DNA from 2 places in the Enterobacter sp. LM3 genome. Region 1 is predicted to be linked to the other one. Evidence: predicted binding sites of a transcription regulator. Region 1 holds the regulator's gene; the other holds the start of a gene.
What was found. The regulator CRP, encoded in region 1, controls carbon source genes, mostly activating them, when cyclic AMP is high. The targets are predictions, from matches to a motif close to ATGTGANNNNNNTCACAT.
Positions count from the first base shown of each region.

Region 1 (7,573 bases):
GTGGGTGATGAGGAACGTCCCGATAGACATCGTGATCCCACTCACCAGGCCAAGTACGAACATGGCGGCAGAGAACAGGGCGATGCTGTGGCTTAACATCAGGCCTGCCACGGCGGCGAGCATGAGCACAAAACCAAAACGCAGCTGCGTTTTCAGTGGCACGATTTCCATCAGCCAGGCGTTCAGGAAGATGGAGATCAGGATCCCCGCGTTGAGGAAGGTGAAGGTATTACTCATGCTGGAAACGGGCAGCTGGAAGTAGTCTGCGATATTTCCCATCACCATCCCGGTGACGATCACCAACGCGCCAGTCAGGGCGTAGGAGAAGAAGCTGATCCATGTGAGCTTGATGCGATTGCTGTTAGTCATGTCTGGCCTGTTCAAAGTAAAATAAAACGCATCGACTGCGTTTGAGCGGGCAGATTTTAGTCGCGAAAGTGATCTATTTAAATCTTTTCCAGAAAATTAGATCTTCGTTACAATATTTTATGTGATGCGAATCACATCTTTTACTGGTGTGTTCAATCGTTTGCGTGGTTACAACTGTTTCAATTTCGTAAAATTAGGTAAAAGGCTGGCCTCGGTTCATACTGCTCTTTAGAATCAGACCATTCGCTTTCTATACTGCGCTTTGTTAAGGAATTCTCATGCTCAAATCAACACTGGCGGCTGTCGCAGCTGTGTTTGCTCTTTCTGCCGTTTCCCCTGCTGCGCTGGCAGCAAAAGGAGACCCTCACGTCCTGCTGACGACCTCTGCCGGGAATATTGAGCTGGAACTGAATAGCCAGAAAGCTCCTGTTTCTGTGAAAAACTTCCTCGACTACGTGAACAGTGGTTTCTACAACAACACCACGTTCCACCGTGTGATCCCAGGCTTTATGGTGCAGGGCGGTGGCTTTAACGAGCAAATGCAGCAAAAACAGCCGAATCCACCCATTAAGAACGAAGCGGACAACGGCCTGCTGAACAAACGTGGCACCATCTCTATGGCGCGTACTGCAGATAAAGACAGCGCCACCAGCCAGTTCTTCCTGAACGTTGCAGACAACGCCTTCCTCGACCACGGTCAGCGTGACTTCGGTTATGCGGTCTTCGGTAAAATTGTGAAAGGAATGGATGTCGCTGATAAGATCTCTCAGGTACCTACCCACGACGTTGGCCCATACCAGAACGTGCCGTCAAAACCGGTGGTTATCCTCTCAGCCAAAGTTCTGCCGTAACTGTCTTTGACACGGGCACGCTTCGCCCGTGTTATTTAGCCCTCCCTGCGAAAGCGCGTTTTGCTGCTTATACTTGTGGCAAACGGACACATTCAGGGAGGCGTTAAGTGAAAAAACTCACCGACAAGCAAAAATCCCGTCTCTGGGAACAGCAACGTACTGTGAATTTTCAGGCCAGCTGCCGCCTTGAAGAGGGGAATGGTCCTTCTGCCTCTCTCATCGGGACGCTGCCGCTTGGGCCACATGCGCCCGGGTTGCCCCATCTGTGCGCCATTCACTACCATCTCTATCACGGACTCGTGGAGAATGCAGGCAAGTACCGTCGCGTCGATATTTCTAAGGGCGATATCCTGTTTTGCCACTTTGACTACATCGAGAAAGCCGGTAACGAATTGATGGAAAAACTGGAAAATGAAGGTTATCTGGTGGGATGTGGAAAAGAGGCGTTTATTGCCAGGATCAGCCACTACTATTGTGAAATTAACATGCTGCATCCTTTTATGAGCGGTAATGGTATTGCACAGCGCATTTTCTTTGAACAACTGGCTATCCACGCCAGTTACTTGCTGGACTGGCGCGATATCGATCCGGCCCACTGGAAGCGTGCCAATCAGAACGGAGCAATGGGGGATTTGACGGCCCTGAGCGCGATCTTTCGCAAAGTGGTGAGCGAAGCACGGGAAACTGAGTAGAATAGAGCGGCCTTTTTGTTCTGGAGCCGCCATGATCCTGCTGATTGATAACTACGATTCCTTCACCTGGAACCTTTACCAGTATTTCTGCGAACTGGGTGCAGAGGTCGTTGTTCGCCGTAATGACGACATCAGCCTGGCAGAGATTGAAACGCTGGCCCCGCAGAAAATTGTCATCTCGCCAGGGCCGTGTACCCCGTCGGAGTCCGGTATCTCTCTGGACGTTATCCGCCACTATGCGGGTAAGCTACCGATCCTGGGCGTCTGCCTGGGTCATCAGGCCATTGCTCAGGTCTTTGGTGCGACCATCGTTCGCGCGGCCACAGTGATGCACGGCAAAACGGCACCGGTTACCCACACGGGTACTGGCGTGTTCACGGGGTTAAATAATCCGTTAACCGTCACCCGCTACCATTCTCTGGTCATTGATCCGCCAACCCTGCCCGCCTGTTTTGACGTGACTGCCTGGAGTGAAACGCAGGAGATCATGGGGATTCGCCACCGTGAATGGGATCTTGAAGGGGTGCAGTTCCACCCGGAGAGTATTCTGAGCGAACAGGGCCACCAGCTGCTGGCGAATTTCCTTAATCGCTGAATATCTATTGCCTTGTTGTGATTTTTTATGCATATTTTGTGATTATATTTTCACAATCAATGTGACATAAAATGGATGGTCATGACATGGCAACTGAACAACCAGCAATCACCCGCGCAACATTTGATGAAGTCATTCTGCCAATTTATGCTCCGGCTGAGTTTATCCCGGTGAAAGGAAAAGGCAGTCGCGTCTGGGATCAGCAGGGTAAAGAGTACGTAGATTTCGCCGGTGGGATTGCGGTGACGGCGCTGGGTCATTGTCATCCTGCGCTGGTGGAGGCGCTGAAAACTCAGGGAGAAACCCTGTGGCACACCAGCAACGTCTTTACCAACGAACCGGCTTTGCGCCTGGGGCGTAAGATAATCGATGCGACGTTTGCTGAGCGTGTGCTGTTTATGAACTCTGGCACTGAAGCCAACGAAACCGCATTCAAACTGGCACGTTACTACGCCTCAACGCGTCACAGCCCGTACAAAACCAAAATCATTGCCTTCCATAACGCGTTCCACGGACGCTCACTGTTTACCGTTTCCGTTGGCGGCCAGCCGAAGTACTCCGACGGCTTTGGTCCCAAACCGGCCGACATTATCCACGTGCCGTTTAACGATCTGCACGCGGTGAAAGCGGTCATGGACGATCACACCTGCGCGGTGGTCGTGGAGCCAATTCAGGGTGAAGGTGGCGTCACGGCTGCAACCCCGGAATTCCTGAAGGGGCTGCGCGAGCTGTGCGATGCGCATCAGGCGTTGCTGGTGTTTGACGAAGTACAGAGCGGGATGGGGCGTACCGGCGATTTGTTCGCCTACATGCATTACGGCGTAACCCCCGATATTCTGACCAGCGCTAAAGCGCTCGGCGGTGGCTTCCCGGTCAGTGCGGTGCTCACCACCCAGGATATCGCCTCTGCGTTCCACGTGGGTTCCCACGGTTCGACCTACGGCGGAAACCCGCTGGCCTGCGCCGTTGCGGGTGCCGCGTTCGATATCATCAACACACCTGAAGTGCTTGATGGCGTAAGTGCGAAGCGTGAGCTGTTTGTGAAGCATCTGCAACAGATTGACGACCAGTATGACGTGTTCAGCGAGATCCGCGGTATGGGGTTGTTGATTGGTGCCGAGCTGAAGCCGCAATACAAAGGCCGTGCGCGCGATTTCCTGCATGCCGCAGCCCACGAAGGGGTGATGGTGCTTAATGCCGGGCCAGACGTGATGCGCTTTGCGCCGTCGCTGGTGGTGGCAGAGAAAGATATTGAAGAGGGGTTAAACCGCTTTGCCGCAGCGGTCGGGAAGATAGTCCGGGGATAACCTCATTGCCCGACGCAATCAATATGGCGTCCGCTTTAACACACGCGTTAGCCATATGCCGTGATGCGGACGCTGACGCCATGCCACCGACGAAATGGTGTGCATGGTGTTCAAATGCCCCAGAATGCGCTGCAAATGCTGCTCCAGGGTGCTCATCGGTCCGTGGGTCAGCGTTTCCGGCGCTTCCAGAATGTTTGCATCTCCCGTTTCTCCCGGCGCGTCATACTCCAGACGCTGCTGACAGCGCTGCAGGGCAATTTCACACGACTGCAAATAGCGTTGTGCCAGATCCGGCGTCAGCATCGTATGCTCGCGTGCGAGCGTGGTCATGGCGTTGATATGCTCGACGATAAACTGGCTGTGGGTTACCCACAGCTTCATGTCTGCCAGATAATTCGAGTTAAAGCCCGGTTCCAGCATGGCCTGGTTAAGGGAGTTAAACAGGGCATTATGTGCCTGATTAACCCTCATTCGCTGGTACGCCAGCGGGGAGGGTTGCGGGTCGTCGCTCAGTATTAAGCGGATCGCCTGCTGGTCTGCTTCCAGTGCATCATGGGCGTTCTGCCTGAGTAACCCGCTTTGCCATTGCGGCCACAGCCAGACCATGCCGCCAAAAGCAATCAGACAGCCAATCAGCGTATCCACCAGCCTGGCAATAATAAACTGTTCGCCGTTCAGCGTGAGCAGCTGCAGGGTATACACCGCAGTTACGGTAAAGCCCACCATCGCCCAGCCGTAGTTCTTGCGGATGATCAGATAGCTCACCAGCGTTATCGCCAGCATGCCCACCAGCGTATACCCTTCCGGGACGTGAAAGTGTAGCGTCACGCCTGCAATAATCAGCCCCGCCATTGTACCGCCCGCCCGGTGCAGAATACGCACCCGCGTTGCGCCATAACCGTTCTGCGTGACAAACAGTATGGTCATTAAGATCCAGTACGGTTTCGGCAGATGCAGCGCCACACCCATCAGGCTGGCGATGCTGAGCATGACGCTGATCCGCGCGGCGTTGCGCAGGGCGGCGGATTTCAGGGATAAATAGCTTCTGAGGGCAGGCAGTAGCGGCAGACGCTTTTGTTTATCGGCCATCAGGTCGCGTGGATAGAGTGGCCGCTGGGTGCGTAGCACGCGCGCGATGCGGCTGAAATGCCATGCGGCAAACTGCCCGACCGGGTTATCCGCATGCTGACGGGCAATTTTTTCCAGCGCACCGAGCTGTTTGTCCATGTTGAAGCGCGTCGGGTAGCGGTGATACAGAATATCGTCCGCCAGCACGCGAAGGCGCGCGGCAACGGTTTGCGCGTTCCAGCGGATCACCGCTTCTGCGTGGCTGCGCTCGACCAGCTTCTGCACCTCCTGCGGCTGATGCAGGCTTACCGAGATATGCTCCTGCAGATCCAGCCCCACCTGGAATACGCGGAGCAGCCGTTTGTACTCATGGTTTTTATTGGCGGCGAGCATATGTAGCTGTTGGTAACACTGGCTGATGAGATCCACCACTTTCTGCTGGCGTGCCAGCAGCGGCGGCAGTGATTTTTCCGGATCGGTGTGCTGGGTGAGCAGGGTGTACTTTGCTTCACAGTAATCCGCCAGCAGGATATAGAGCAGGCTCAGGGATTCGCGCAGCGGCTGTTCCCGCCACATCCAGAACCAGAACCAGTTAAACAACCCGTACCATAGCGTGCCGAGAGCGTAGATCAGCAGCGGCTCCCACACCGGCATATTACCCGCGAGGCTAAGGGTAAAGATGGCCGCAATCAGCGAGGCAGGTAGCAGGCGGGCATGCAGTGAGCTGATTTCAGCCGTTACTCCCAGCGTCATCGCCAGCACGGTTAAAATCAGCGGCAGCGGGATATCGCGGGTCAGCAGGAGTTGCACGGCGAGGCTACAGCCAGCAAACAGGCAGCCACCAATAATCAGACGTTTGAAAAATCGCTTATGGGGCGTGTCCAGACCGGCGATGTTGCAGCAGGCGGGAACGAGAGAAAACAGCAGACCCTGTTGAAGGTGTCCGAGGATCAAACCCACGGCCACAGGAAGGCACAACACCAGCGTTTGTCGCAGTGCATAGTTAACTTCCGGGTGGTAGATCAGCCTGCGCCACATGGGGGAATAGAGACAAAAACGGCGTGACACCTTGCGATGACACGCCGTTTGGCCGGAATTAACGAGTTCCGTAAACCACGATGGTTTTACCGTGCGCGGAGATCAGATTCTGGTCTTCCAGCATTTTCAGGATACGACCCACTGTTTCACGAGAGCAACCGACGATCTGACCAATTTCCTGACGGGTGATTTTAATTTGCATACCGTCCGGGTGGGTCATGGCATCTGGTTGTTTCGCCAGGTTCAGCAGCGTCTGCGCGATACGACCGGTCACGTCGAGGAAGGCAAGGTTGCCCACTTTCTCAGACGTAACCTGCAGACGGCGAGCCATCTGGGAAGAAAGACGCATCAGGATGTCCGGGTTAACCTGGATCAACTGACGGAATTTCTTGTAGGAGATTTCAGCCACTTCACATGCTGTTTTTGCACGAACCCAGGCACTACGTTCCTGGCCTTCTTCAAACAGGCCCAGTTCGCCGATGAAATCGCCCTGGTTCAGATAAGAAAGGATCATCTCTTTCCCTTCTTCATCTTTGATCAGCACTGCCACCGAGCCTTTGACGATGTAATACAACGTTTCCGCTTTTTCACCCTGGTGAATCAGCGTGCTCTTCGATGGGTACTTATGAATGTGGCAATGAGACAAGAACCATTCGAGAGTCGGGTCTGTTTGCGGTTTGCCAAGCACCATGCGCTGTTATCCTCTGTTATAAGCTGTCTCCAGAGTCATAAATCGCATCCTGACTCTGGGGTTGCAATCGAATTCTTACCCATACCTGGGAAGTCGGCTGTCGTAACGTTTCGCAGCCAGTAAAGTTTGATGTCCTCTGCATACATGTGTAACGTCAATGTATTACTGTAGCATCCTGAGTGTTTTAGCATAGCTTTCGCCGCGTGTCTCCTGGTGTCTCGCTTCAGCATGACGCAGGTCGCCTTCCATTGCGAGAAATGTAACGCGCGCGTAATCTGTCACCAAAAATGCAACGTTGGAGTTAAGGAATATATGCAAGCGCGTGTGAAATGGGTTGAAGGTTTAACGTTCCTGGGCGAATCCGCTTCCGGGCACCAGATTTTGATGGATGGTAACTCCGGCGATAAAGCGCCAAGTCCAATGGAGATGGTGCTGATGGCCGCTGGTGGATGCAGTGCCATCGACGTGGTGTCGATTTTGCAAAAAGGCCGTCACGACGTGACCGGCTGCGAAGTCAAGCTCACGTCCGAACGTCGCGAAGAGGCACCGCGCCTGTTTACGCACATCAACCTGCATTTTGTTGTTACTGGCACAGCGCTGAAGGACGCGGCGGTATCACGCGCGGTCGATCTTTCGGCTGAAAAATACTGCTCTGTGGCGTTAATGCTGGAGAAAGCGGTAAAAATCACGCATTCGTATGAAGTGATTGAGGCGTGAAGTCGGGGGCATCGTGCGCGTAGATGCCCTCACCGTAACCCTCTCCCACGGGGCTGAGGGTTCCCCAGTAATTTTTTTCTTCTTAAGCAATTAAACTATTTCATTGAAATATAAGACTTATAGCGACTCCATGGTCCGGCTGAAAATCGCCGAAGCGTTTCCGTAAGGCCGGGGCGAGGCGCAGGGATGCGCCGAGAGGGCATTGCCTGCAGGGATTGAAGTGGTCTACTTAATTTGGACACGAC
Region 1 covers NZ_JBJURN010000022.1:52,466-60,038, forward strand. Annotated here, with positions in the region: gene tsgA (MFS transporter TsgA) at 1-369, opposite strand, end outside; gene ppiA (peptidylprolyl isomerase A) at 648-1,220, shown strand; gene ACJ9N4_RS18805 (putative adenosine monophosphate-protein transferase Fic) at 1,328-1,912, shown strand; gene pabA (aminodeoxychorismate synthase component 2) at 1,944-2,507, shown strand; gene ACJ9N4_RS18815 (aspartate aminotransferase family protein) at 2,594-3,814, shown strand; gene ACJ9N4_RS18820 (YccS/YhfK family putative transporter) at 3,833-5,920, opposite strand; gene crp (cAMP-activated global transcriptional regulator CRP) at 5,979-6,611, opposite strand; gene ACJ9N4_RS18830 (OsmC family protein) at 6,924-7,328, shown strand.

Region 2 (7,573 bases), on a different contig from region 1:
TAACCCGAACTGGGACCTGAACAAAGATGGTCAGGTTCAGTTCGTTCTGCTGAAAGGCGAACCAGGCCACCCGGATGCTGAAGCACGTACCACTTACGTTATCAAAGAGCTGAACGACAAAGGTCTGAAAACCCAGCAACTGGCGTTAGATACCGCAATGTGGGATACCGCTCAGGCGAAAGATAAGATGGACGCATGGCTGTCTGGCCCGAACGCTAACAAAATCGAAGTGGTTATCGCCAACAACGATGCGATGGCAATGGGTGCAGTAGAAGCGCTGAAAGCACACAACAAATCTTCCATTCCTGTGTTCGGTGTGGATGCTCTGCCAGAAGCGCTGGCTCTGGTTAAGTCTGGCGCAATGGCCGGTACCGTGCTGAACGATGCCAACAACCAGGCGAAAGCGACCTTCGATCTGGCGAAAAACCTGGCCGACGGTAAAGGTGCAGCTGATGGCACCAACTGGAAAATCGACAACAAAATCGTTCGCGTACCTTACGTGGGCGTAGACCAGTCCAACCTGGCTGAGTTCATCGGCAAATAAGTTAGTCGTCATGTCTTCACTGGGCGCAATTCGTTGCGCCCTTTTATAACGCGATATGCGAGGCCAACAAGGTATAATTATGGTCAGCACAACTACTCAGTCGTCCGGTGAATACTTGTTGGAAATGACCGGTGTCAACAAGTCTTTTCCCGGTGTTAAGGCACTCGATAATGTTAATTTAAAAGTCCGTCCCCACTCTATTCATGCATTAATGGGTGAAAACGGTGCGGGTAAATCAACATTATTAAAATGTCTTTTTGGGATCTATCAAAAAGATTCTGGCAGCATTCTTTTTCAGGGGAAAGAGATCGATTTCCATTCAGCTAAAGAAGCACTGGAAAACGGTATCTCAATGGTTCACCAGGAATTGAACCTGGTACTGCAACGCTCGGTTATGGATAATATGTGGCTGGGGCGTTACCCAACCAAAGGTGTCTTTGTCGATCAAGATAAAATGTATCGTGACACCAAAGCAATTTTCGATGAACTGGATATTGATATCGATCCACGCGCTCGCGTCGGGACATTATCAGTTTCCCAGATGCAGATGATCGAAATTGCGAAAGCGTTCTCCTATGATGCGAAAATTGTCATCATGGACGAACCGACATCGTCATTAACGGAAAAAGAGGTTAACCACCTTTTTACCATTATTCGCAAACTGAAAGAACGCGGCTGCGGCATTGTATATATCTCCCATAAGATGGAAGAGATCTTCCAGCTGTGTGATGAAATTACCATCCTGCGTGACGGTCAGTGGATTGCCACTCAGCCTCTGGAAGGGCTGGACATGGACAAGATCATTGCCATGATGGTTGGCCGTTCGCTGAATCAGCGTTTCCCGGATCGTGAAAACAAACCGGGTGAGGTGATCCTTGAGGTGCGTAACCTGACCTCGCTGCGTCAGCCATCGATTCGCGACGTCTCCTTCGACTTGCACAAAGGCGAAATTCTGGGGATTGCGGGGCTGGTGGGTGCCAAACGTACCGATATCGTGGAAACCCTGTTTGGTATTCGTGAGAAAGCCGAGGGGACCATTACACTGCACGGTAAGAAAATTAATAACCACAATGCCAACGAAGCCATTAACCACGGTTTTGCGCTGGTGACGGAAGAGCGACGCTCTACCGGTATTTATGCCTATCTCGATATTAACTTTAACTCGTTAATTTCGAATATTCGTAACTACAAAAACAAAATCGGCCTGCTGGATAATTCTCGTATGAAAAGCGATACCCAATGGGTGATCGACTCCATGCGCGTGAAAACGCCTGGCCACCGTACACAAATTGGTTCGCTCTCGGGGGGAAACCAGCAAAAAGTCATTATCGGTCGCTGGTTATTAACTCAGCCTGAAATTCTGATGCTGGATGAACCAACCCGTGGTATTGATGTGGGTGCAAAATTTGAAATTTATCAGCTGATTGCTGAGCTGGCGAAAAAGAATAAAGGGATCATTATTATTTCTTCCGAAATGCCGGAATTGTTAGGGATCACAGATCGTATTCTGGTTATGAGCAATGGTCTCGTTGCCGGTATTGTTGACACCAAAACGACAACGCAAAACGAAATTCTGCGTCTTGCGTCTTTGCACCTTTAAGATCAGGGGCTCCTCATGAGTGCGTTAAATAAAAAAAGTTTTCTCACTTATCTGAAAGAAGGCGGTATTTACGTTGTTCTTTTAGTGTTACTGGCCATCATTATTTTCCAGGATCCTACGTTCTTAAGTCTGCTGAACCTGAGTAACATTCTGACCCAATCTTCCGTGCGTATTATCATCGCACTGGGCGTAGCGGGTCTTATCGTCACCCAGGGTACTGACCTTTCGGCGGGGCGTCAGGTGGGGCTGGCGGCGGTTATCGCGGCAACGATGTTGCAGTCGATGGAAAATGCCAACAAAGTGTTCCCGGAAATGGCGACCATGCCGATTTTCGTGGTGATCCTGATTGTCTGCGTCATCGGTGCGGTAATTGGTCTGATTAACGGCATCATCATTGCTTACCTGAACGTGACGCCATTTATCACCACGTTGGGTACGATGATCATCGTTTACGGTATCAACTCCCTGTACTACGACTTCGTCGGTGCGTCCCCAATCTCGGGGTTTGACAGTGGCTTCTCGACCTTCACGCAAGGGTTTATCGCGCTGGGCAGTTTCCGCCTGTCGTACATCACCTTCTATGCGTTGATTGCAGTGTCCTTCGTCTGGATCCTGTGGAACAAAACTCGCTTCGGTAAAAATATCTTCGCTATCGGTGGTAACCCGGAAGCGGCAAAAGTGTCTGGCGTTAACGTTGCGCTGAACCTGCTGATGATTTATGCCCTGTCCGGCGTGTTCTATGCCTTCGGTGGGATGCTGGAAGCCGGTCGTATCGGTTCTGCAACCAACAACCTTGGTTTTATGTACGAACTGGATGCGATTGCTGCGTGTGTGGTAGGTGGTGTTTCCTTCAGCGGCGGTGTTGGTACCGTGCTTGGCGTGGTAACCGGTGTCATCATCTTCACCGTTATCAACTACGGTCTGACCTACATCGGTGTGAACCCGTACTGGCAGTACATCATCAAAGGCGCAATCATCATCTTCGCGGTTGCCCTGGATTCACTGAAATACGCGCGTAAGAAATAATGGCTTCATGCCTGACCAGGCCCGCTCATTGAGCGGGCTTTTTTGTTTTTCACGTCAGCGCGGATTCTTGTTCGGTGACGATACTTTCAAACCAGTCCAGCTCTGAGAGCTTGCAGGCAACCCACTGTTGGGAAAAGGCTTCGCCAAGGCTGTCGGTGAGATATTGGTTGCGGGAAAATACCTCAATGGCCTGCTGCTGGAACAGCGGCAATACAGGTTCATCCTGTTGCGGTTCAGGTAAATCATCCTCATCGAAATTTTCCAGACCATACAACATGCCCGTGAGGATTGTGGCGACCACCAGATACGGGTTGGCATCCGCACCCGCCAGACGATACTCAATACGACGGTTGTTCTCATCCGAGCAGGGAATACGCAGCGCGGCGGAGCGGGTGTTATAGCCCCAGGAGTTAAATAGTGGCTCATTGAGGTTTTTACGCAGGCGGCGGAAAGCGTTAACACCCGGCGCCAGAATGGCGACGGACGCGGGCATCAGTGCCAGCTGGCCCGCGATACACAGGCGCATCATGCTATTGAGCTCATCCACCGGTGAGGCGAACATGTTTTCGCCGTGAATATTATTCAGGCTGAAATGGAAATGCAGACCGCTGCCGGACTGAAGGCTGAAGGGTTTGGCCATAAAGCTGGCCTGGAGCCCGTGTTTCTCTGCAACGTATCGGGTTAAGCGCCGCAGAGCCAGTACGTTATCGCATACCTCAATAACCCGATGGCTGTGCTTCAGGTTCAACTCGTACTGACCGGGTTCGGCTTCTGCCACGATCCCGGTCAGTGGAATGTGCTGGTGTTGCGCCAGCTGCTCCAGTTCGTCAAACAATGCCGCGTGCGCCGTTGACGTATCCATATGAAAGCAACCCTGATTCTGCGGATCCTGAGAATCTGACCCCGTCAGATAGAACTCAATCTCTGGTGCAATCACCGGGAAAAGCCCATGCTGGTGGAAGCGAGCAAGGACGTTTTGCAATATCACGCGTGGCTCAAGCGGACAGGATTTTCCATCGCTGTCATTCATGGTCAACAGGATCTGCGCGTTATGCTCAGGAGCCTGGGGCGAAGGGCACAGGGAACCGGGAACGGGTACGCAAAGCCGGTCTGGCTCATCATGAAGTGATGCGGCAATCTTTCCTTTTTGATCCATCGAGTAGACCGAAAGGGGAAAATAGCAGCCTTTCTCAAGATTCAGCATGCTTTCCACTGAGAGCCGTTTGCCACGCATAATGCCATTGATGTCGTTCAGGTAAACGTCAATGTGTTTAGTCTGCGGATAACGTGCCAGATAATCCGTCACTTCCGCTGACAAATTCTGTTTCATGGCTGCAATTTTCTCATCGAGATACAGGCCTGAATTGAGGGCGGTCGGGAGCGATAATCCCGGGAAGTTAAAATACGGGCGGATATTTTTCAGGAAAAAAGCATTCATTATTGAGTTCATAGTCATTCTTCAATGAAGCCGTAGCGGCAATGAACTCAGCTTAAAAGGGCGAGAGTAAAGGGCGGATAAAAAGAGTGATGCCCGACGTAAAGAAAGTATAAAAGCGGGGCTATTTTTTCTCTTTTTTCTGCATATCCAGCAGTTGTTCAGGCGTCACTGCCGGGTAACCCTGCGCATCTTCTGGCACTTCATGCATCGCCGGAATTGGCACCAGTGGGCCTAAAAAGCGCGGTTCTCGTTTGAAGATGTACAGGTCAGCCAGCGCACCAAAACGGGCACCGAACTCGCGTACGCGCACGCTCAGCATGTCTTTTGGCGATGGCACCGCGTAGCACTGGGCCTGAATACCCATATGCAACGCAATAAACAATGCCCGTTCGCAGTGGAAGCGCTGGGTAATGATGATGAAATCGTTGGTGTCGAACACTTTACGGGTACGCACGATGGAGTCCAGGGTGCGGAATCCGGCGTAGTCGAGCACGATATCGGCCGGGTCGACCCCTGCGGCAATCAAATCCTTACGCATCGTCACCGGTTCGTTATAGCTTTGCAGCGCGTTATCGCCGCTCAACAGCAGGTAATTCACCTTGCCGCTATTATAGGCGTTTAGCGCCCCCTGAATACGATAACGGTAATACTGATTGATGACGCCGGTACGGTAATATTTGGCGGTACCGAGTACCACACCAACCTGACGATAGGGGAGATCCTGCAGGTCATCAAAGATGTAGGGCGCTGTTTTCCAGCTTATCCAGCGGTCGAGGCCAAGCACAGTCAACAGCAGTATGCCGAGCAGGACAGACAGGCTGTAAAAAACGCGCTTTAACATGCAGATGGCTCGTACCAAAGGTGAAATTTAACTCAGGCTACTTTACCCGCATGGTTAGCGCAAGAAACAGCGAATCAACTGAGGGGTTTTTCATCACACTGGCGGGCATTCCTGCCCGCCGGAAGGATTACGCAAGCAGCACGCGTTCAATCGATGAACAGCCCAGCGCTTTCAGCGTGGCGGCGGTAGCATCCCACTGAATCAGCGGTGCATCGGCAATTTCTGCCAGAATAGCGCGCTGAATATCCGGGTAGTCATAACCGTTCAGGTTCAGCAGATTCAGTGCGCCCTGCAGCGGTGGCAGCGTTGGGTTAAATGCGGCATTTTCCGCATAGCTGCCGCTGAAGATACGGCCATCACGGCACTGTAGCGCTACGCCACTAGGTGATTTGCTGTACGGGGTGTGGCTCTTGTTGGCGGCGGTGATAGCGGCCTGGCTCAGGTCATCGCCGGACAGGGCGAAGCCGTGATCCTGCTCATCCATCAGCAGCGTTTTGATATCCAGATCTTTCGGGCCGAAAGCGTCAGGCAGGTAATCACCCAGCGTGTGTGGTGCACGACCTGGCAGGTTGATGCGCAATTGCAGTCCGCTGTTCAGCTCGTTCATAAACTGACGACAGTGGCCACAAGGGGTGTAGTTAACGGTAATGGCGCTTAGCGCTTTTTCGCCGCGCAGCCAGGCGTGGCTGATGGCGCTTTGTTCCGCGTGGACAGTTTGCTGCATCGTCGCACCCAGGAACTCCATGTTACCGCCAAAGTACCAGGTTCCGCTTACACCGCGTGCAATCGCCCCTACATTGAAGTGGGAGAGGTCAGCGCGTGCGCAGGCGGCGGCCAGCGGCAGCAGTGCGAAAGCCAGCGCGTCTTCGTCCAGTCCTGTTGCCTGTTGAAGCAGAGTGACCTGCTCAGCCGTCAGCAGGGCGGGGAAATGCTCATCCGCCAGAACCGGGGCCAGGGCTGATTGCAAATTCTCTGCAAGCTGGGCGAAAGCAGCTTGAAAACGTGGATGCATGGCGTTTGCCTCATAAAGGTTAATGGATCGGTAGTGTACGGAGCCATTACGGCTTTATATGTGATCCACTTCTCATTACTTATGCAACTTATGAAAACAAAATGAAATTTGCGCGACGTATCGCAAATTTTAGCCCACAACTGCCAGAATGATCGGGAACAGGAACGGCGCGATCAGAGAGGTCATGATCCCACAGATGACCAGTGCCAGCGAGCTGAATGCCCCTTCCTGATAATCCAGCTCAGCGCAACGTGCGGTACCCAGGGCGTGTGAAGCCGTCCCCATCGCCAGACCACGCGCGGCTTTGGTATGAATGCGCATAGCATTCAACAGGGTATGGCCAAATACCGCACCAAGAATACCCACGAAAATTACGCATACGGCGCTGATGGCCGGTATACCGCCGATGCTGCCGCCCACCGCCATCGCGATTGGCGTGGTGACGGATTTTGGCAGAATAGAGGCAGCAATCTGCGGAGAGGCTCCCATCAACAGTGCGACCGACGTTCCGGTAATCATCGCCACCAGACTCCCCACAAAACAGATAGTAATGATGGACTTCCAGCGGGCACGGATCTGGTGCAACTGTTCATATAAAGGAAAGGCGAGCGCCACAACGGCAGGCTGCAGCAGATCGTTTAAAATCTTGCTCCCGGCAAAGTAGCGTTCGTAAGGAATGCCGGTGAGAAGCAGGAAAGGAATGATCACCACCATCGCCACCAGCAGAGGGTTGAGCAATGGCATTCTGAAACGTACGGCAAGTTTACGCGCGGCGAAGAACACCACCAGGGTTAACGGCAGCGACCACCAGATATTCTCCATCATTGCTTTGTTCCTTTTTGCCCAATCACTTTACGTTCGCCATGCACCAGATGCGAACTCCAGCTCACCACCAGGAAAACCACCAGCGTACTGACCGCGCAGGAGACGACAATGGGGCCGAACTGTGCTTTGAGCAAATCGTAATATTGCATGACCCCGACGCCGATGGGGACAAACAGTAGCGCCATGTAGCGAATGAGAACGAAGCAGCCAGGGTTGACCCACTTTGCAGGCAAAACCTGCAGTGCCAGCAGCACAAACAGGATCAGCATACCGATAATGCTGCCGGG
Region 2 covers NZ_JBJURN010000002.1:362,846-370,418, reverse strand. Annotated here, with positions in the region: gene mglB (galactose/glucose ABC transporter substrate-binding protein MglB) at 1-544, shown strand, start outside; gene mglA (galactose/methyl galactoside ABC transporter ATP-binding protein MglA) at 624-2,144, shown strand; gene mglC (galactose/methyl galactoside ABC transporter permease MglC) at 2,160-3,170, shown strand; gene ACJ9N4_RS03835 (glutamine synthetase family protein) at 3,220-4,608, opposite strand; gene sanA (outer membrane permeability protein SanA) at 4,730-5,449, opposite strand; gene cdd (cytidine deaminase) at 5,577-6,461, opposite strand; gene ACJ9N4_RS03820 (CidB/LrgB family autolysis modulator) at 6,591-7,286, opposite strand; gene ACJ9N4_RS03815 (CidA/LrgA family protein) at 7,283-7,573, opposite strand, start outside.
Region 2: a site for CRP is predicted at 6,520-6,537, ahead of cdd (cytidine deaminase). Genes of this name have one in related genera too.